DNA from 2 places in the Thioalkalivibrio sp. ALMg9 genome. Region 2 is predicted to be linked to the other one. Evidence: predicted binding sites of a transcription regulator. Region 2 holds the regulator's gene; the other holds the start of a gene.
What was found. The regulator sigma-54, encoded in region 2, starts transcription at its own class of promoters, with help from an activator protein. The targets are predictions, from matches to a motif close to TGGCANGNTNCNTGCTT.
Positions count from the first base shown of each region.

Region 1: F792_RS0103255 (TorF family putative porin) is a predicted target of sigma-54. The motif match lies at 2,667-2,683, and genes of this name have one in related genera.

Region 1 is NZ_AQYC01000006.1:238,269-248,848, forward strand. It holds gene F792_RS0103245 (ammonium transporter) at 204-1,457, opposite strand; gene F792_RS0103250 (P-II family nitrogen regulator) at 1,492-1,830, opposite strand; gene F792_RS0103255 (TorF family putative porin) at 1,899-2,612, opposite strand; gene folB (dihydroneopterin aldolase) at 2,893-3,258, opposite strand; gene F792_RS0103265 (amidoligase family protein) at 3,332-4,357, shown strand; gene F792_RS0103270 (gamma-glutamyl-gamma-aminobutyrate hydrolase family protein) at 4,407-5,174, shown strand; gene msrA (peptide-methionine (S)-S-oxide reductase MsrA) at 5,214-5,846, opposite strand; gene F792_RS0103280 (PQQ-dependent sugar dehydrogenase) at 5,858-7,018, opposite strand; gene F792_RS0103285 (DNA-formamidopyrimidine glycosylase family protein) at 7,061-7,888, opposite strand; gene F792_RS0103290 (lysophospholipid acyltransferase family protein) at 7,899-8,876, opposite strand; gene F792_RS0103295 (tetratricopeptide repeat protein) at 8,873-9,232, opposite strand; gene F792_RS0103300 (TrkH family potassium uptake protein) at 9,273-10,580, opposite strand, start outside.
Region 2 is NZ_AQYC01000006.1:127,672-138,251, forward strand. It holds gene F792_RS0102715 (hypothetical protein) at 97-759, opposite strand; gene F792_RS0102720 (LLM class flavin-dependent oxidoreductase) at 838-1,938, shown strand; gene F792_RS0102725 (NAD-dependent epimerase/dehydratase family protein) at 1,950-2,882, shown strand; gene F792_RS0102730 (calcium/sodium antiporter) at 2,940-3,917, shown strand; gene F792_RS0102735 (KpsF/GutQ family sugar-phosphate isomerase) at 3,914-4,891, shown strand; gene F792_RS0102740 (HAD family hydrolase) at 4,891-5,430, shown strand; gene lptC (LPS export ABC transporter periplasmic protein LptC) at 5,427-6,008, shown strand; gene lptA (lipopolysaccharide transport periplasmic protein LptA) at 5,989-6,528, shown strand; gene lptB (LPS export ABC transporter ATP-binding protein) at 6,525-7,295, shown strand; gene F792_RS0102760 (RNA polymerase factor sigma-54) at 7,384-8,868, shown strand; gene hpf (ribosome hibernation-promoting factor, HPF/YfiA family) at 8,885-9,223, shown strand; gene F792_RS0102770 (PTS sugar transporter subunit IIA) at 9,227-9,694, shown strand; gene hprK (HPr(Ser) kinase/phosphatase) at 9,743-10,580, shown strand, end outside.

The DNA of each region.
Region 1 (10,580 bases), 110 kb from region 2:
GGGTTGCAGCGGGATGTTACCTGCAAGTCCGGCGCGGGTAGCCCCGTTCGGCCCGCATACCGAACAAAAAAAGGCGCCCGGTAAAGGGGCGCCGAAAGGCCAACATCCAAGTCCTGGGAGACTGTCTTGTCGGCGTCGGAGGAGACGATGTGTCGGGATCGCGCCGGGTTACGGCCCGACCCCGGTTTCAGGTTAACGAGGCTTTATTGCTTCCCGGTGAACTCCGGGTAGGCCTCGAGACCGCACTCGGCGATATCGGCGCCCATGGCCTCGTCCTCTTCGCTCAGGCGGATGCCCATCACCGCCTTGAGGATCGCCCAGACGATCAGGCTGGCCACGAAGACGAAAACGAAGATGGCGAGCAGGCCCACGATCTGCCCGAAGAAGGTCGCATCCGGGTTCGACAGCAGGACCGCCATCACGCCCCAGATACCGGCCGTCCCGTGCGCGGAGATCGCACCAACCGGGTCGTCGATCTTCAGCTTGTCGAGGGCGACGATCGAGAACACCACGATCACACCACCCACGGCACCGATGATCATCGCCAGGACCGGGCTGGGCATCAGCGGCTCGGCAGTGATGGACACCAGCCCCGCAACCGCTCCGTTCAGCGCCATGGTCAGGTCGGCCTTGCCGAAGATCAGACGGGTGGTGATCAGCGCGGCAACCACACCCCCGGCCGCGGCCAGGTTGGTGTTGGCGAACACGGCGGCCACGGCATTGGCGGACTCGATGTCCGACACCTTCAGCTCGGACCCGCCATTAAAGCCGAACCAACCCAGCCACAGGATCAGCACACCCAGCGTGGCCAGCGGCATGTTGGAACCCGGAATGGCGTTGATCTTGCCATCCGCGCCGTACTTGCCCTTGCGCGCCCCGAGGAGCAACACACCGGCCAGCGCCGCAGCGGCACCCGTGAAGTGGACGATGCCGGAACCGGCGTAGTCCAGGTAGCCGATCTGGTCGAGGATACCGCCACCCCAGCTCCAGAAGCCCTGGATCGGGTAGATGAAGCCCGTCAGCACGACCGCAAAGGCCAGGAAGGCCCACAGTTTCATGCGCTCGGCCACGGCACCCGAGACGATGGACATCGCGGTGGCGACGAACACGACCTGGAAGAAGAAGTCGGCACGATCCGAGTAGTAGATGTCGCCACCGCTACCCAGCACGTCCGCGACTGCGTTGTCGCCGCTGATCAGGAAGCCCAGCCCCGGGATAATGGAGCTGAGACCATCGCTGTACATGATGTTGTAGCCGATCAGCATGTACATGATGCTGGCGATCGAATACAGGGCGATATTCTTGGTTGCGATTTCGGCCACACTCTTGGTGCGCACCATACCGGCCTCGAGCATGGTGAAGCCCGCGGCCATCCACATCACCAGTGCACCGGCCACCAGAAAGTAAAAGGTGTCCATCGCATAGGCGAGTTCGACAACTTGCTGTTCAATTTCCATGATTGAAATTCCTCATTCGCTGGAAGGCAAAGGTTTAAAGCGCTTCCGGTCCGGTTTCGCCCGTGCGAATGCGCACGACCTGCTCCACCGGCGTAATAAAGATCTTGCCGTCGCCGATTTTGCCCGTGCTGGCGGACTTTGAAATGGCCTCGACGACCTGGTCGACCAGGTTTTCGTCAACGGCCACTTCAAGCTTCACCTTGGGCAGAAAATCGACTACATACTCGGCACCGCGATACAACTCGGTATGACCGCGCTGGCGACCAAAACCCTTCACTTCGGTCATGGTCATGCCCTGCACGCCGATCTCCGAGATCGCCTCGCGAACATCATCAAGCTTGAACGGCTTGATCACGGCGGTAATCATCTTCATGTCAGACTCCTGTGGGCGGGTCCGCTGATCCACGGACCCGCCTTTGCATTAAGAGGTAATAGCCGGCTTCAGAACGTCTTGGACCAGCCCACCCAGGCGCCCAGGTCCTCGTCGGATTCGTCGACATACTCGAGGTTAAGGCTGAACTCGCCCCAGTCCCCGGCGTCGCGCGCCAGGCTGGCGGTGTAATGGGTGTAGTTTTCGGCATCGGAATCGTCGAAGCTGGTACGACCCACGAGGAACCCGGCGCTGTAGACATCCATGAACGGGATATCCAGACCGGCGTAGAAGTACATGTCGTCATCCTGCAAGGCCGAGTCATCACTGTCGTGAACAACATAGGCCATACCGCCGTAGAGACCGACGGTGCCAGTATCAAAGCTGACTTCCCCGTAGATCTCGCCAAAGTCGGCGCTCAGGGAGCCGGTGTCATCACGGGCATCGGGGTAGGCATAGTAGATGTAGCCAACGTCGTATCCGAACCCGCTGGCGAACTCGTCGGCGAATCCGGCATAGAGATCGAGCTCGTAGCTGGTGTCATCACCAAAATCGACGTTCGACAGCCAGGTTCCGGCGTAAAACCCGGAGGCATGCTCGTAATCAATGCCGCCCTGAATGGCCGCACCGTCATCGCTTTCGGAAAAGCCCCTGAAGTAGTAGTTGGACACCGCACCAATGTTCACGGACAGCTCCGCGGCGGCGGTGGAGGTAAACGCGATGCCACCGGTGGAGCCTACGGTGAGGACAGCAGCGGCCAGCGCGGAACGGGTGAACTTCTTCATGTTGGTCATCTCCCAGATTGGTCAATCGAGTGTCGCGTAGTCGACACCCGGTCCTTGCACGGGCTGTGCCAAGTACCAAAAGGGAGCAAAATCGGCTTTTCACAACACGTGTTGCGGCCGAACCACGAGGTTTTGCCTCTGGATGGTGCGCACTAAAAGTGCACACGCACCAAAAGCGTGCAATCAACAAAAAGTGTGAACACGGTCCGGTCCCCGCACGGGGCAGACGCGGAACAAGAGGCAGGAAAGCGGGCCGGAAGGGCCCGTAGGAGAAGAGGGGCTAGTCGGCCGTCGCGAGGGTGCCGCGCTCGATCTCGATGCCGACCTCGCGTACACCGGGAACGGCCCCGGGCTTGCCCAGCTTGATGCGCACCCAGGGGGTGCCGAACTGGGCCATCAGGGCCTCGGAGATCTCTTCGGCCAGGGATTCCAGCAGCGCGTGCGGCTCGCGCGTGACGATGGCCCGCACCGCGTTGGCCACCGCCTCGTAATCGACGGTATCGCCGATCTCGCCGGAATAGGCGGCGATGCGGGTATCCGCCGCCAGTTCGATGTCGAATCGCAGGCGGCGCTGGATCCGCTGTTCCCAGTCGTAGACACCGACAACGGCATCGATTTCGAGGTCGCGCAGATAGATTCGATCCATGGGCTCGGCGGGCTCCTGTAGGTCGGCGCCTATCCTACTGCCCGGGCCGCACGAGGTACACCGAGCCGTTATCATGGAGCTCTCCTTGCACGGCTTCGAGACACGCATGAGCGAGCCCTTCCACGACCTCCCGTGGCCCGACAGCCCCGAGGGCGAACCGCGTCGCATCGGGGTAGAGATCGAGATGGCCGGGGTCTCGCTGGAGATTATGGCCGAAGCAGTAAAGGCCGAATTCGGAGGGCAGATCGAACCGGACAATGCGTTCGTCGCCCGCGTGCGCGATACCGACGTCGGCGACTTCCAGCTGGAACTGGACGCCCGGGTGCTGAAGGACCGGGCCTACCGCGAGCATCTCGCGCGCCTCGGCATCTCGCTGGACGACTCCGACAAGGCGGCGCTGGATCGCTGGCTGGCCGACGCCGCCGGCCGCCTGGTGCCGCATGAAATCGTGGCCCCGCCGATCCCGGTGGCCGACCTGCCCCGCCTCGACCGGGTACGCGCGGCCCTGCAAGAGGCCGGCGCCCAGGGCACCGAACGGTCGTTTCTGTACGCCTTCGGGTTGCAGATCAATATCGAGATCCACCGCACCGATGCCGAGTGGCTGCTGGCGATCCTGCGCAGCTTCCTGCTGATGGCCGAGGCCCTCACCGCGGCCGGCGCAATCGACCTGGCACGGCGACTGTCGCCCTACATTCGGGCATTTCCCGGGCCCTTTGTACGCCACATGCTGGACCCGGACTTCCAACCCGATCAGGCCGGCCTGATCGATGCCTACCTGGCACACAGCCCGACGCGCAACCGACCACTGGACCTGTTGCCCTTGTTTGCCCACCTGGACCCGGAACGGGTCAACGCCGCACCGGTGGAACACGACTTGATCAAACCGCGCCCGGCCTTCCATTACCGCCTGCCGAACTGCGAGATCGACGACCCGGACTGGAGCCTGGCGCGACCGTTCAATGGCTGGGTCGAGGTGGAACGTCTGGCGGCGGATCCGGAACGCCTGGAGCGCCTGTCGCGGGAATACCTGGACCGCCCCGGCCAGGCCCTCGGCCGCTGGGCCGACGACTGGAGCCAGCGCCTCCGTGACTGGTTCTGACTCGGCTCCCAATGCAACCAGCCGGGTCACGCCCCAAGCCCGTCGCCCGGTGATCGCGATCACCGGGCCGGACCAGGGCGGGGGTCCGGCCTGGCTGTTCACCGCCCTGGCGGTGTGGCGCGCGGGAGGCCGCCCTTTGCGGTTGCGCCCGGGAAAGCCGCGCGGCCGTTGCCCGTTCGACGGACTGATCGTGGGCGGCGGGGCGGATGTCGACCCCGAGCTCTACGGCGAGACCCTGCCCGATGGGCCGGATGCGGCCGCCATCCGCCAGGCGGAGCGCCGCCTCTCGCAGCGCCTGATCGGCTATCTCTTCTACCCGGCCCTGTGGCTGCTGCGCCGGCTGTTCCAGTCGCACGGCGGCGTACTGGACGTCGACCGCGACCGCCTGGAGAAGGCCCTGATCCACCGCGCGCTGGACGATCATCGGCCGATCCTCGGCATCTGCCGCGGCATGCAGCTGGTCAACGTGGTGCGCGGCGGCACGCTGCAGCGCGATCTGGCCGAGTTCTACGTGGAAACACCACAGGCCCGCAGCCTGTTGCCGGTCAAGCCGGTGCAGCTGGAGCCGCGCAGCCACCTGGCCGACATCCTGGGCGACGCCACGCTGCACGTGAACGCCCTGCACAATCAGGCGGTGGATGGCCTGGGTCGCGGGCTAAGGGTCGCCGGCCGCGAGAGCAGCGGCGTGGTACAGGCGATCGAGGCCGACCGCGGGTGGTGCATCGGCGTGCAGTGGCACCCGGAATACCTGCCCCAGAAGCGTCGCCACCAGCGTCTGTTCCACGCCCTGGTTCGGGCCGCCGCCAATACCGGCTAAAACCCGATTCACCAAGAAGACACGAAGAAGGGCAGGCGCTCAGGCCGGGTACGGCACGGAGAGGCCGCCGAGGCCGCAGTAGCCGTGGGGGACCTTGGCCAGGTATTGCTGGTGATCCTCTTCGGCGAAATAGAACGCCGCCCCTTCGACGATCTCCGTGCTGATCGTTCCGCCCCGAGCCTTGTCCAGCGCGGCCTGGAAGCGTTGGCGGCTGGTCTCGGCGGCCGCCAGCTGGTCCGCATCGGTGGTGTAGATCGCGGAGCGGTACTGGGTACCGACGTCGTTGCCCTGGCGCATGCCCTGGGTCGGGTCGTGGCCTTCCCAGAAGGTGCGGAACAGCGCATCCAGGTCGACTCGCCGCGGATCGAATACCACACGCACCAGTTCGGTGTGCCCGGTCTGGCCGCTGCATACCTCGCGATAGGTCGGATTCGGGGTATAGCCGCCGCCGTAACCGACGCTGGTGGAGTACACCCCGTCCAGCTGCCAGAACAGTCGCTCGGCGCCCCAGAAGCAGCCCATGCCGAACTGGATCACCTGCATGCCCTCGGGGTACGGCGGTGCCAACGGGGTTCCCAGCACCATGTGGCGCCCGGGCACCGGCATCGGCTCCTCGCGCCCGGGCAAGGCCTGCTCGGGCGCAGGCATGCGCGGCTCGGAAAATGCGAACATCGGCGACTCCATCAGTCAGCCGGGGTGAGCCGGATCAGCTCCCCCGGGTTGTGGTCGGTAAGTACGTAGATTGCGCCTTCGTGCACGCGCACGTCGCGCACACGGCGATCCAGATCCGGCAGCACCTCGGACTCATTGACCAGGTCGCGCCCGTCGAAGGTCAGGCGGCGCAGCGTCTGGTGCACCAGTCCGCCGACCAGCAGGTCACCATCCCAGTCGGCAAAGGCCGGATCGCGCAGGATCGCCATGCCGGACGGGGCAATGGAAGGCGTCCAGTGATGCAGCGGTGATTCCATCCCCTCCTTCTCGGTCAGGCCCTCGCCCACCTGGCCGCCACGGTATTCCTCGCCGTGGGTAATGACCGGCCAGCCGTAATTCAGGCCAGGTTCGATGATGTTGACCTCGTCACCCCCGCGCGGGCCATGCTCGTTCTGCCAGAAGGTGCCGGTCTCGGGGTCCATTACCATGCCCTGCGGGTTGCGCACACCCCAGGCCCAGATCTCCGGGCGGGCGTCGGGTTCATCCACCAGCGGGTTGTCATCCGGCACCGAACCATCGTCATGCAGCCGGATGATGCTGCCGATATGGGTGGAGGTGTCCTGCGCATGATCGCGATCGCCGCGGTCACCCACGCTGATGTACACGTACCCGGCCTGGTCAAACACGATGCGGCTGCCGAAGTGGCGGCCGCCGCTGACACCCGGCTCGGCGGTGAACAGCGTCTCCACGTCCTGCAGCTCGCCATCCTGGAAGCGCCCACGCGCCAGGCGGGTCGTCAGTCCGCCCTCCACGCTCGCCGAGTAGGTGAAGTACAGCCAGCGGTTGTCGGCGAACTCCGGATGCAGGGCAAGATCCAGCAAACCGCCCTGGTTGCGCGCCTGCAGGTCGTCCGGCAACCCCGGGACCAGCGCGCCCCGCCCGTCGAAGGCCTCGGCGTCCTCGAACCAGCGCAGGGTGCCCGGGCGCTCGCTGATCAGTGCACCGCCTTCGGGCAGGAAGGCGATGGCCCAGGGGTGATTCAGTTCCTCGTGCAGCACGCTGACCTGCAGATCCTGCTGCCCGCCCTCCAGGCCCTCGGCCGAGACCCCGGAGGACCCGGTGCATGCCACCAGAAGGCCCACGGTCATGGGAACCACCGTTACACGTCCCAGGATATGTTTGCGCTTGCTCATGGCTCGCTCCTTGTTCGGTCCGATGTCCATTGGTACCTGTGTTCAGGCGGCGGGTTCCCTCGGCTGGCAGACAGGGCACCAGTACGTCGAGCGGCCGTGTTCGCCCAGCAGGGCATATTCGACCGGTGCGCCGCACTGCCGGCAGAGCTCGCCACGGCGGCCATAGACGTTCAGGAACGCCCCCTCCTCCGCGCGCTCGCGGGTGATGCGCGGACCCGGCTTCAAGTTGCGCCGCAGCAACCGCTCGGCATCGCGGTACAGCCCCGCCAGCACTCGCTGCGACACCTGCCCGAGAGGCCACAGCGGGTGACAGCCTTGCAGGAACAGCACCTCTGACTTGTAGATGTTTCCGATGCCCGCCGCCAGCGACTGATCCAGCAGCACATCCAGGATCGGGCGCGCCGGGTCCGCGACGGTCCGCACCCGCATGACCACGGCATCCAGGTCGATCGCCGGGTCCAGCAGATCAGGGCCGACACGGGCATCCAGACGCGGGACATCCGCCGCCCCCGCCGTGCGCGGGCGCCACTGCAGTTCGCGAGGGTGAAAGCAGACCAGTACCCGCTCCGGGAGGCTGAGGATGGCCCAGGCACTGGAGGCCGGCTTGTGCCAGGCGACACCCGGGGCGTACTGGTGCCAGGTCCCGTACATACCCAGGTGGGTGCGCAACTGCCACGGCCGGCCATCCGCAGCTGCAAGATCCAGCAACAAGTGCTTGCCCCGGGCCTGCACGGTCCCGGCGGTCATCGCGCCATGCTCGAGCAACGGATCGCCGCGCCGGGCGCGGGTCGCTACCGCAGTCAGCGTTGCGCCCTCCAGTACCGGCCGCAACGCGGCGGCCAGCTTGTGGATCGTGTCGCCCTCGGGCATGAGGGCGGGATCAGCGCTCGCGCGCGGGGTACAGGCGCGGCTCGCCCTCGGGCCGGGTGCGGAACAGGCGCATGGACCACAGGTACTGCGCCGGGGCCTGCTCGATGCCACGCTCGATGGCGGCGTTCATCTGCCGCGCATCGACGGCATCATCCCCCGAGGGATAGTCTTCCAGGGGCGGCCACAGGCGCATCACGTACTGGTCCGCCGCCGCGTCATACCAGGCGAAGCTGGGCAGGACCGCCGCCTTCGACATGCGCGCCAGGCGCGCCAGCGCGGTCAGCGTGGCCTTCTGAACACCGAAGAAATCCACGAATACCGCGCCCTCGGCGCCCAGGTCCTCGTCCGGCAGGTAATAGAAGAAGCGACCGCGCTTGAGCTGGCGAATGGCCGGGCGCAGGCCCTGGTCGCGGGCGAAGATATCGCCGGAATAGCGCGTGCGGCTGCGGTGGTTGATCCACTCCAGCACCGGGTTCTTCATCGGCTTGGCGAAGGACACGCCGTCGAACATCTGACTCATGCGCACGCCGCCGTAATCCAGCCCCAGGGAATGCGGCGCCAGGATGATCACTGGCGTCCCGCCGGAGCGCAGGCGCTCGTAGTGCTCCAGACCCTCGATGCGAATGCGGGCGGCGTGCTGGCCGGGCTTGCCGAACCACAGCAACCCGTAGTCCAGCGCCGTCTGCGCCTGGTAGCGGTAATAGGCCTCCAGGCGCTGGGCGCGCTCCGCGGCGGTCATCGCCGGGAAGCACAGCTCCAGGTTGCGCTCGACCACCGCCCGACTGCGCCCGGCCAGCCGGCGAATCAGCCGGCCCAGGCCGCCGGCGAGACCGCGCACGGCCGGTCGCGGCAGCTCCTGCAGCACCCAGGCCAGGCCCAGCAACAGCCAGCTGCCCCAGTAACGCGGGGCGAAGTGCGCGGCGGTCAGCGGGGCCTGGTAGGCACCAGCGTCCTCGCGCCGCCCGGTTTCGTCGTCGACAGCGCTCATGCGCCCCCGGTACCGTCGGCGGGCCCGTCCGTGGCGGCCTGCTGCTTGCGGGCGCGCTTGGCGTAGACCTCCATCTCCTTCGCGGCCTGCAGATCACCCTTCTCGGTGGCCACGCGGATACCGCGCTCGCAGGTGGACAGGGCCGACTCGGGGCGCTCCAGCTCCACCAGCGTCTTCGCCAGCAGCTTCCAGGCCGCGGAATAACCGCCGTCCAGATCCAGCGCCCGCTGCAGATGGGGCACTGCGGCCTCCAGCTGGCCATCGGTCGCCAGGGCATTGCCCAGCGAGAAACGCAGCATGGCGGAATCCTGACCGCCGTCGAGCATATTCTGGAAGCGTTCGATCATGTCGCTCATGGGGTACCTCCCTCGGCGCGTGCCGATACGTACAGTCAGGCTAACGCCGCCAGAAGGCGGGCGACAGAAGCACCAGCACGGTAAAGATTTCCAGGCGCCCCATCAGCATCGCAACCACCAGGACCCACTTGCTGAAATCGTTGATCGACTGGAAGTTGGGCCCGACCTCGCCCAGACCGGGACCCAGGTTGTTCAGCGAGGCCGCCACTGCCGAGAACGCGGTCACCTGATCCAGACCGGATGCCATCAGCCCCAGCATCATCACTACGAACACCATCACGTAGGCCGCCAGGAAGCCCCACACCGCCTGCACGACGCGATCCGGGGCCTCCTTCCCGTTGACCTTCACGGCGATCCGCGCGTGCGGGTGGATCAGACGCTTGATCTCGCGCAGCCCCTGCTTCACCAGCAACAGCACGCGCACCACCTTCATGCCACCACCGGTGGAACCGGTACAGCCACCGATGAACGACAGGAGGATCAACAACACAGGCAGGAAACCGGGCCACAGGTAGAAGCTGTCGGTGGCATATCCCGTCGTGGTCGCAATGGACACGACATGGAAGACCCCGCGGCGCAATGCATCCCCGAACTGATCGGTAAACCCGCTCCAGAGCATGAAACCGACCACCAGGACGATCGCCGAGCCGAGCACCAGGAGGTAGGCGCGTAACTCCTCGTCCCGCCGGTAAGGCTTCCAGGTCGCGCGGTGCAGCACCAGAAAGTGGAGAGCAAAGTTCATCCCGCCCAGAACCATGAACGCGATGGCGACCATCTCGATCGCCACGGAGTCGAAATGACCGATGCTGGCGTCATAGGTCGAAAAGCCACCAATCGCCACGGTGGTGAAGGAGTGCGCGATCGCATCGAAGGCATCCATGCCGGCGGCCCAGTAGGCCAGCGCGCAGGCCACGGTCAGGCCCAGGTAGATGTACCAGAGGTTGCGCGCGGTCTCGGCGATTCGCGGCGTCAGCTTGTTGTCGCGGATCGGCCCCGGGGTCTCGGCCTTGAACAGCTGCATGCCGCCCACGCCCAGAAGCGGCAGGATGGCCACCGCCAGCACGATGATCCCCATGCCGCCCATCCACTGCAGCTGCTGGCGATACCACAGCAGCGCCCGCGGCAGATCATCCAGCCCGGTCAGCACCGTGGCGCCGGTCGTGGTCAGGCCGGACATCGACTCGAAGGCGGCATCGGTGAAGGACACCTGCAGGCTCGGGTCGAGGTACAGCGGTGTCGCCCCGGCGATCCCCAGTCCCAGCCAGAACAGCACCACCAGGATGAAGCCGTCGCGCGCCTGCAGCTCCTGGCGCATGCGGTACAACGGCGCCCACAGCAGCCCGCCCAT
Region 2 (10,580 bases):
ACGCGAGTGTGTACATCAATCAGTGTTTCCTTAGGCCCACAGAACCCCGAAGTCTGGGCGCAGGCCGGGAGACCGTCAAACGGGCGGGCGCGGTGCTCATCCCAATCCCAGCAATGCGGCGATGGTGCGGAAATCCGACAGCCGCTCCGGACGCGCGCGCAGGAACACCGGGGTCTCGCCGCTGCCACCGGCCTGCCCGAGGGCCTCCACCAGCGCGCGCCAGCCCGGCGCATCCAGCCCTGCCTCGGGGTTGACCTGCCAGGCCCCGCCCCCGGCAAGCGCCGCCGATTTCGGCGCCGGGGCGGGATGAAACCAGGCCGCCTCGGCGCGCGCGATCACCCGCTCCTCGCCGGCGCCGTACACCATCAGGCGCCCCAGTCCGGCCGCCTCCAGCGCCGCGCGGATCGCCTGCACCTGCGCCGGCCCCATCGGCCCCGGCGCCACCGCCTGCAGGCCGTCGCCGACAGCCTCGGCCAGCGCGCGCGCCCGCGTCGCACCCGTCTCGAGGCCCAGCTCCACCGGCCAGTCCAGTGTCAGCCGCAGCGCGGGTGGCACGGCCTCGGCCCAGTCGCCGAAGGCCGGCGCCCCGGCCTCGGTCCACACCGGGGCGGGCAGCAACAAACGGCTGTGGTAATGGGTGTAGTACTCCAGCTGCCAGTCCTGCGGCAGGTCCTCGGGGAAGAAGTCGTCCCACCAGTCCTCTCCGGGGCCCGCCACCCCGGCGGCCTGCAATACCGGCGCTTCCTGATCCTGCGACATGCCTCAACCTCCACGACGTAACCGCAGCTTTGCGCGGATTGCTTGTATCACCTGCGAGCGCGCGGCACAGTTGGCGCCATGCGTTTCGACCTGTTCCACGAGCTCTCGGTACCGGACTTCCTGCAGACCTCCGAAGCGGAGGTGCTGGAGAACACCCTGCGCCTGTGGGAGCGCGCCGATCATCTCGGCTTCGGCACCGCCTGGCTGGTGGAGCACCACCTGATGCCGGAGTTTTCCCACTCCACCGCGCCGGACCTGGTGCTGGCCGCGGCCAGCCAGCGCACCAAACGCCTGCGCCTGGGCCTGGGCGTAGTGCCGCTGCCCTACCACCATCCGCTGCGAGTGGCGCAGCGCGTCGGCATGCTCGACCAGCTCTCCGGCGGGCGCCTGGATCTGGGCATCGGGCGCGGCTTCTCGCCGCGCGAATATGCCACATTCGGGGCCGAGATGAGCGAGTCCCGCGCGCGGGTCGATGCCGGGCTGGATGCGCTGCGCCAGGCCTTCGCCACCGGCCGCATCACCCAGGACGGGCCGTTCCATCACCTGGACGACGTGCCCGTGATGCCGCGCCCGGTACAGGCCCCGCACCCGCCGATCTGGACCGCCGCGGTCAGCCCGGAGTCCTTCACCTGGGCGGCGCAGCAGGGTATCGGCGCGCTGGCCGGGCCATTCAAGCCCTGGCAGATGATCCGCGAGGACATCCGCCTGTACCACGAGGCCTGGGACGCGACACGCACGGACATCGCCCACCCGCCCCGGGTCGGCATGACGCTTGGGGTCCTGTGCCTGCCGGACGGCAAGCGCGCGCGGCGCGAGGCCAAGCCGGCCTTCGAGTGGTTCTACCGCCACATGTTCCAGCAGACCCTGCCGGTGCTGGAACGCCTGATCGAGGGCTACGACTATTACCGCTCGCTCGGCCGCTTCCGCCACCTGGTCAAGGCCGGGATCAACCTGAAGGTCCTCGACATGCTGGGCATGACGCTCGTCGGCACCCCCGCCGAATGCCGTGAACGCATCGAGGGCCTGCGCGCGGCCGGGGTCGACCAGGTCCTGCTGGCCTTCGGCGCCGGGGCTGTTCCGCATGCGCTGGCCGAGGAGTCCATGGACTGCTTCGCGGAAGAGGTCATGCCCGCGTTTGCCGACCCCGCCCCGACCACCGTCGCCCGCACCGCAACCTGAGCGAAACACGGATGCACGTCGCCGTGACCGGCGCCGCCGGGCGCCTGGGGCAAGTCCTGCTGCCCGCCCTGGCACACGAGCCGACGATTGAACACATCCTCGCCCTGGACCGGGCCGCGCCAGCGCTGCCTCCCCCCGAGAACGGCACCGTTATCGAGGCCCGGGTACTCGACCTGGCGCAGCTCCAGCCGGACGACCTGGCCGGGGTGGACACGCTGGTGCACCTCGCCTTTCAGTTGATGGGCGGTCACGGGGGACGCCGCCGGCATGACCGCACCTGGGTCCGCCAGCAGAATGTGGCCCTGAGCCAGCAGGTGTTCCACGCGGCGGTGACCGCCGGTGTGCGCCACATCGTGTTCCTGTCCAGCGCGGCGGTCTACGGCCCCTGGCCGGACAGCCCGCAGCCGCTCCGTGAGGACCATCCCACCCGGCCGCGCTTCCCCTATGCCGAAGACAAGGTCGCCGTGGAGCAGGCCCTACTCGCGCTCGCCCGGGAACACCCCGAGTGCCAGGTGACCCTCCTGCGCCCGCCCGCGATCGTCGGCCCGAACGCCCACCCGCTGTTGCTGCAGATCGCCCGCGGGCGGCTGTATCCCGCCGGAGGCGAACAGCCAGTGCAGATCCTGTGGGAGGACGATGCCGCCGCCGCGATCGTGCGCAGCATCACAACTCGCACCGCGGGGATCTTCAACCTGGGGGCCGAACCTGCCTGGTCGCTACGGGCGATGGCGCGCCACCAGCGGCGCTGGGGGATCCCGGTGCCACTGCGGCTGATCCGCACCCTGCACCCGCTGGCCTGGCGCCTGACCGCCCGCGCCGGGGACCCCGGCTGGGTCCGCGGGCTGGACGGCCCGCTGGTACTGGACTGCACCCGCGCCCGCGAGCAGCTCGGCTGGACACCGCAGGTGACCACCGCCGGGTGTCTGGACCGCCTGCGCTGCTGAAACCACTACCCAATCGGCTACAATCCCGGGCCTGACCCTCCCCGGACCCGACTGTCCATGGTGCTACCCGTTGTCGCCATCATCGGCGGCCTGATCCTGCTGACCTGGAGTGCCGACCGCTTCGTGTTCGGCGCCTCGGCCCTGGCCCGCGGCCTGGGCGTCAGCCCGCTGATCATCGGCCTGACCATCGTCGCCTTCGGGACCTCGGCACCGGAGATCGTGGTCTCGGTCCTCGCCAGCCTGCAGGGCAACCCGGGGCTGGCGGTGGGCAACGCGATCGGCTCGAACATCGCCAACATCGCGCTGGTGCTGGGGACCGCGACCCTGGTCGCGCCGCTGGCGATCGGGCGCGGCATGGTTCGGCGCGAACTGCCGATCCTCCTGCTGGTCAGCTTCGGCGTGCTGCTCCTGCTGGTGGATGGCGAACTGGGCCGGCTGGAGGGCATCGCGCTGCTGGCCGGTCTGGTCCTGTTCACTGCCTGGATGGCCATCAGCGCCCGGCGCGCACGCCCGGCCCCCCATGACGACACCCCCGAGGTGGTGCGCGGCATGGTCGAGACGATCCCAGAGGGCGACCGACTGGGGCCCGCGATCGCCTGGCTCGTGTTCGGGCTGCTGCTCCTGCTGGCGAGCAGCCAGGCCCTGGTCTGGGGGGCCGTCGAGATCGCCGAACAACTGGGGGTCAGCGACCTGGTCATCGGGCTGACCATTGTCGCGGTGGGCACCAGCCTGCCGGAGCTGGCGACCTCGGTGGTCGCCGCCTTCCGCCGCGAGGCCGGGCTGGCGATCGGGAATGTAGTCGGCTCCAATCTGTTCAACTTGCTCGCGGTACTGGCCGTTCCGGCCCTGATCACGCCGCTGGCAATCGACGCCGATGTGCTGACGCGCGACTATCCGGTGATGCTGGCATTGACCGTGGCCCTGTTCCTGATCGCGCTGGGCCGCCGCGGACAGATCCGGCGCTGGCAGGGCGCCCTTCTCCTCATCGCCTTCGCAAGCTACCTTGTCTATTTGGGAATCACGGCAACCGCATGAACTTCAACCCCGAAACGACCCGCAAGCTCGCCCTGGCCGTCCTCAATGACGAGGCCGAGGCCGTACGCAACCTCGCCCGGCGCATCGACGACCGCTTCCTCGAGGCCTGCCGCTGCATCCTCGCGTGCAAGGGCCGCGTGATCGTCACCGGCATGGGCAAGTCCGGGCACATCGGCAGCAAGCTGGCCGCGACCCTGGCCTCCACCGGCACGCCGGCCTTCTTCGTGCATCCGGGCGAGGCCAGTCACGGCGATCTCGGCATGATCACCCGCGAGGACGTGGTCATCGCGCTGTCGAACTCCGGCGAGACCGACGAGATCATCACCATCCTGCCGCTGATCCGGCGCCTGGGCGTACCGCTGATCGCGATGACCGGCAACCCCGGCTCGCGCCTCGGCGCGGATGCCACCGTACACCTGGATGTCAGCGTCGAGCGCGAGGCGTGCCCGCTGGGCCTGGCTCCCACCTCCAGCACCACCGCCGCGCTGGCGATGGGCGATGCCCTGGCCGTCGCGGTGTTGGATGCACGCGGCTTTACCGCCAACGACTTTGCCCGCTCGCACCCCGGCGGCCGCCTTGGCCGGCGCCTGCTGGTGCATGTCGCCGACATCATGCATACCGGAGGCGCGATCCCGCGCATCACCCCGGACGCCCCACTCAAGGACGCCCTGTTCGAGATCACCCGCAAGGGTCTGGGGCTGGTGATCATCACCGACGGTGACGATCGCATCCAGGGCGTGTTCACCGATGGCGACCTGCGGCGCACCCTGGATGCCGGGCACAGCCTGGACGGCCTGACCATCGGCGAGGCCATGACCACCGGCGGCCACACCGCGCAGCCCGACTGGCTGGCGGTGGAGGCCCTGGAGGCCATGGAGAGCCGGCGCATCAACGCCCTGCCCGTCACCGACGCCGAAAACCGCCTGGTGGGCGTGATCAACATGCACGACCTGCTGCGCGCCGGGGTGGCGTGATGAACCTGGATGCCACCACTCTGCGCACCCACCAGCAGGCCGTTCGCCTGCTGATCCTGGACGTGGACGGCGTGCTGACCGACGGCAGCCTGTTCCTGGGCGACGGCGGCGAGCAGTACAAGGCCTTCAACAGCCGCGACGGCCACGGTATCCGTCTGGCCCTGGACGGCGGGATCGAGATCGCCATCCTGACCGGGCGCACCTCCGGGGTCGTCGAGCACCGCATGCGCGACCTGGGAGTGGAGCATCTGATCCAGGGCCGCCGCGACAAGGGCGAAGCCCTGCACGAACTGCTGCAGCGCACCGGTCACGACCCCGCCGAAGCGGCCTTCATGGGCGACGACATCGTGGATCTTCCAGCGATGCAGCGGGTCGGGCTCGGGATCGCGGTCGGCGACGCCCACCCGCTGGTGCGCCAGCATGCCCAGTGGGTGACCGAAGCCCATGGTGGGCGCGGGGCCGTGCGCGAGGCCTGCGAGGGCCTGCTGGCCGCGCAGGACCGGCTCGACGCGCTGTTCGAGACCTACCTGAACGGATGAGCCGCAGGATTCGCAGCCGACTCGGATGGACCCTGGCCGTGCTCGCATTCGCGACCGTGCCCCTGGCGCAGGCTGAGGTAAGCCCGCCCGAGGGCGAGGTCACGCTGCAGATTGACGGCTTCACCCTGCATGCCACCGGCGACGACGGCGAACTGAGCCATCGTCTGCGCGGCACCCGCCTGCGCGAGTTTGGACGTGACGGCCCCCAGTGGGTGGACGACCCGGACCTCGACCTGTTCGCCGAAGGCGGTATCGAATGGCGCTGGACTGCCCCCGCCGCGCTGCATCAACCGGCCGCCGCGACCCTGGACCTGGTGGGCCCCACCCACGGCGTACAGCCGCCCCGCGGCGAACGCGTGGAGACCCTCATCGATTCGCGGGATGTTCGCGTCGCCACCGACACCATGGTCGCCACTTCGGATGCCCTTTCCACCCTGAACCAGCCGGGCCTGTTCCAGCGCGGCACCGGTCTGCGCGTGGACTCGCGAGGGGATACCATAGAGTTGTTCCATGACGTGTACTCGCTCTACAGCGAGACGAGCGAGGAGGATCCCGCGCATGACCCCGAATCCCCATAGCCTTCGCCACCGTCCGGGCCAACCGGGTGCCCGCGTGGCGGCGCTCCTGCTGCTCGTGCTGCTGGCCACGCCCGCGTTCGCCCAGCAGGGCTCGGGCCCGGCGCTGCCGGTGGAGATCACTGCCGACCGCGCGGAGATGGACGAACGCCAGGGGCTGGGGACCTACACCGGCGACGTGATCGTGATCCGCGGCGACATGACCCTGGAGGCCGACAAGGTCTACGTGCGCACCCGCGATCGCCGCCCCTACGAGATGGAGGCCCACGGCGAGCCGGCACGCCTGGAATCACCCGATCCGGAAACCGGAGAGATGCGCATTGCCACCGCCCTGCGCATCGACTACCTGCTGAACGAAGACCGCATGATCCTCACCGACCAGGCCCATGTGATCACCACCAGCGAGGAGGCGCGCGGCAAGCGCATCACCTACGACCTGACGACCGACGTGATCGAGGCCGAACGCGGCGAAGGCGACAGCGAGCGCGTGCGCATCACCATCCAGCCGCGCGACGACGAATGAACGCCACCGCCCCCAGCCCATCCGCCACACCGGCACAAACCAACGACCGCCTGATCGGACGCGAGCTGACCAAGCGCTACGGCCAGCGCACGGTGCTGGACCAGGTGGACGTCGACCTCGCGCCCGGCGAGGTGGTCGGCCTGCTGGGCCCGAACGGGGCCGGCAAGACCACCTGCTTCTACAGCCTGGTCGGGCTGATCCGCCCCAATACCGGACGCATCACCCTGGGCGAACGCGATATCACCCGCGCCCCCATCCATGTGCGCGCGCGCGCCGGCCTCGGCTACCTGCCGCAGGAGGCCTCGATCTTTCGCCGCCTGAGCGTGTGGGACAACCTCCAGGCCGTGCTCGAGCTGCGCCCCGGACTCGATCGCCACGAGCGCCGGCGCATTGGCGATGCGCTGATCGAGGAGTTCCAGCTCGAGACCGTGCGCCACAGCCCGGGCATCGCGCTGTCCGGTGGGGAACGGCGCCGGGCCGAGATCGCCCGCGCCCTCGCCGGGGATCCGCGCTTCATCTGTCTGGACGAGCCCTTCGCCGGGGTGGACCCGATCTCGGTGGGCGACATCCAGGACGTGATTCGGCATCTCGCCCAGCGCGGCATCGGCGTACTGATCTCCGATCACAACGTGCGCGAGACCCTCGGCATCTGCCACAGGGCCTATATTCTAAGCGAAGGCCGCCTGCTGGCCGCCGGGACACCGGACGAGCTGCTGGCCGATCCCCAGGTGCGCCGGGTCTATCTCGGCGAGAACTTCCGCCTGTGAAAGCGCCCCATATGCGGCCCGGTCGGTGCACAAACCACAAGGCAGGCTTTAAGATTCCATCAATGCCAACCCTCGCCCCGCATACCCGATGCTGAAACCCGGCCTGAATCTGCAGCTGGGTCAAACGCTGACCATGACCCCGCAACTGCAGCAGGCGATCCGCCTGTTGCAGCTGTCCACGCTCGAGCTCCAGGTGGAGATCCAGCAGGCGCTGGAGAGCAACCCCATGCTCGAACAGGTCGAGGACGAAGATGCCGAGGCCGACACCGAGCGCCTGAACCAGGACGGCGAGCTGGTGGAAGGCGATCGCATGGAGGCCACCACCACCAGCGACGACGTGATCCCCGAGGAACTGACGACCGACAGCCGCTGGGACGACATCTACGAGCCGGCCCCGACGCCCAACAAGGGCGTGGATGACCGCGACCCGCTGGAAAACACCAGCGACGACGACGGTGAGGGCCTGCAGGATCACCTGCTGTGGCAGCTGCATCTGAGCCATCTGACACCGCGCGACCAGCGCATCGGGGCGGCCCTGATTGACGCCATCAGCCCCGACGGCTATCTCGAGGGTGACCTGGAAACCCTGGCCGAGACCATCAGCCGAGGCGAGGATGAAACCGTCGGCGTCGACGAGGTCGAGGCAGTGCTCCACTGGATTCAGCAGTGCGACCCGCTGGGGGTCGGCGCGCGCAACCTGCGGGAGTGCCTGGAGATCCAGCTACGCGAACTGGCCCCGGACGCCCCGGCCCGCGAGGCCGCACGGGCGATCCTGGAACACGGCATGGACAGCCTGGGCAAGCGCGACTACAAGGCCCTGCAGCGCCAGTCCGGCGTACGCGACCCGGACGAACTGGCCCGCGCACTGGATCTGATCCGCACCCTGAACCCGCGCCCCGGCGCACAGATCAGCTCCGCCACCTCGGAATACGTGGTCCCGGATGTCTACGTGCGCCACACCACCGAGGGCTGGCGCGTGGAGCTGAATCCGGAGATCGCACCGCGCATCCGCATCAACGACCTCTACGCCGGCATGGTGCGCCAGGTCTCGGATGCCCGCGACAGCGCCTTTATGCGCGATCAGCTGCAGGAGGCACGCTGGTTCCTGAAGAGCCTGCACAGCCGCAACGACACACTGCTGCGGGTCGCCGAGGCGATCGTCCACCGCCAGCAGGGCTTTCTCGAGCATGGCGACGTCGCGATGCAGCCATTGATCCTGCGCGACATTGCCGAGACCCTGGAGATGCACGAATCGACCATCTCGCGGGTTACCACGCAGAAATACATGCACACCCCGCGCGGGGTCTTCGAGTTCAAGTATTTCTTCTCCAGCCATGTCGGCACGAACGATGGCGGCGAGTGTTCCGCCACCGCCATCCGTGCCATGATTCGCGAATTGATTGGCGACGAACCCCCGAACAAGCCGCTCAGCGATGCCCGGCTCGCCCAGGTCCTGTCGGACCGGGGCATCAACGTAGCGCGCCGCACCGTGGCCAAGTACCGCGAGGCGATGCACATCCCTTCATCCAGCGAACGCCGGCAGATGGCCTCGATGCCCACCGGCAGCAAGTAACCAAGGAGTCCTGACCATGCAGATCAACCTGACCGGCCACCACGTGGACATCACCGACGCCCTGCGCGACTACGTCAACGAGAAATTCGCGAAGCTGGAGCGCCACTTCGACAAGGTCATCGACGTCCACGTCGTGCTGACCCACGAGAAGACCCGGAATCAGCACAACCAGGCCGAAGCGAATCTCCAGGTCAGCGGCAATCACATCCACGCCGAGGCCTCTCACGAGGACATGTATGCCGCGATCGACGCGCTGATCGACAAAGTCGACCGTCAGCTGATCAAGCACAAGGAAAAGGTCAAGGACCACCACCGCGCCGAAGGTGCCCAGCGCAACCGCGAGCAGGCCTCCTGATCCATGACGATTGCCGAGTTGATCACCTCCGAGCGCATTGGCCTGCAACCCGAGTGCTCCAGCCAGAAACGGGCCCTGGAGGCCCTGGCGGACCTCCTCGCCGGCGGAGGTGACGGCACGGGACCGGGGAGCAACGCGATCTTCGAGGCCTTGTCCGCGCGCGAAAAACTCGGATCCACCGGTCTCGGCCATGGGGTTGCGATTCCCCATGGCCGCCTGGCCGATCTCGAGGCGCCGCGCGTGGCCGTGCTGCGCCTGGAAAAGGGCGTCGACTTCGACGCCATGGATCACGAGCCGGTCGATATCCTGATCGCACTGCTGGTCCCGGAGGCCGCCACCGGCGACCATCTCGACCTGCTGGCCCAGCTCGCCCGCGGCCTGTCGCAGCCAGACACCATCGGAGCGCTGCGCCGGGCCGGGGACGCGGCGGCCCTGGAACAGGAACTCGTGCGCCGCTTCAGCGAGGACTAAGCCCGTGGAACCCGCCTCCAGCCGCGATTCCGGCGCGCAGCGTCTGCCATGAACGAGGCGCTGGGAGAAGGCGGGATCGCCCGCGACATCAACGTGGAGAGCCTGATCCAGGCCATGGGAAACCGCCTGGATCTTCGCTTCGTGCACGGCGAACATGCAGCACCCGACCGCAAGCTGGTCGGCGACGACGGGGACGACCTGCCGCTGGCCGGCCATCTCAACCTGATCCGGCCCAACCGCATCCAGATCATCGGCGACTTCGAGGCCCGCTACATCTCCAGCCTCAGCGCCACCCAGTGCAACGACCTGATCCTGGAGATGGCCCGCACCGGGACCACCGCGGTGATCTTCGCCGAGGACACCTGTCCGTTCTCGGAGATGCCCGACGCCCCGCAGGAGGCGCTGCCGCTGATCCTGTGCTCCAGCACCAGCAGCCACGAGATTATCTCGCTGCTGCGCTATTTCCTGCAGCAGCGCCTGGCCCATTTCGAGGTGCGCCACGGCGTGTTCATGGAGATCCTCGGGATCGGGGTGCTGATCAGCGGCGCCTCCAGCGTCGGCAAGAGCGAGGTCGCACTGGAACTGATCTCGCGCGGGCATCGCCTGATCGCCGACGATGCCCCCGAATTCGCGCGCATTGCGCCCGACATCGTGCGCGGCCACTGCCCGGCCCTGCTCCAGGACCTGCTCGAGGTGCGCGGTCTTGGGGTGCTCAACATCCGCGCCATGTACGGCGATTCCGCGATCAAGGGCGGCAAGTACCTGCGCCTGATCATCGACCTACGCGATCATGGCGAACCCTCGCCGGTCCCCGATGACCGGCTGAACGGGCGCCGCGGCGAGATCGATATCCTCGGCCTGCGCGTCCCCTTGATCAGCCTGCCGA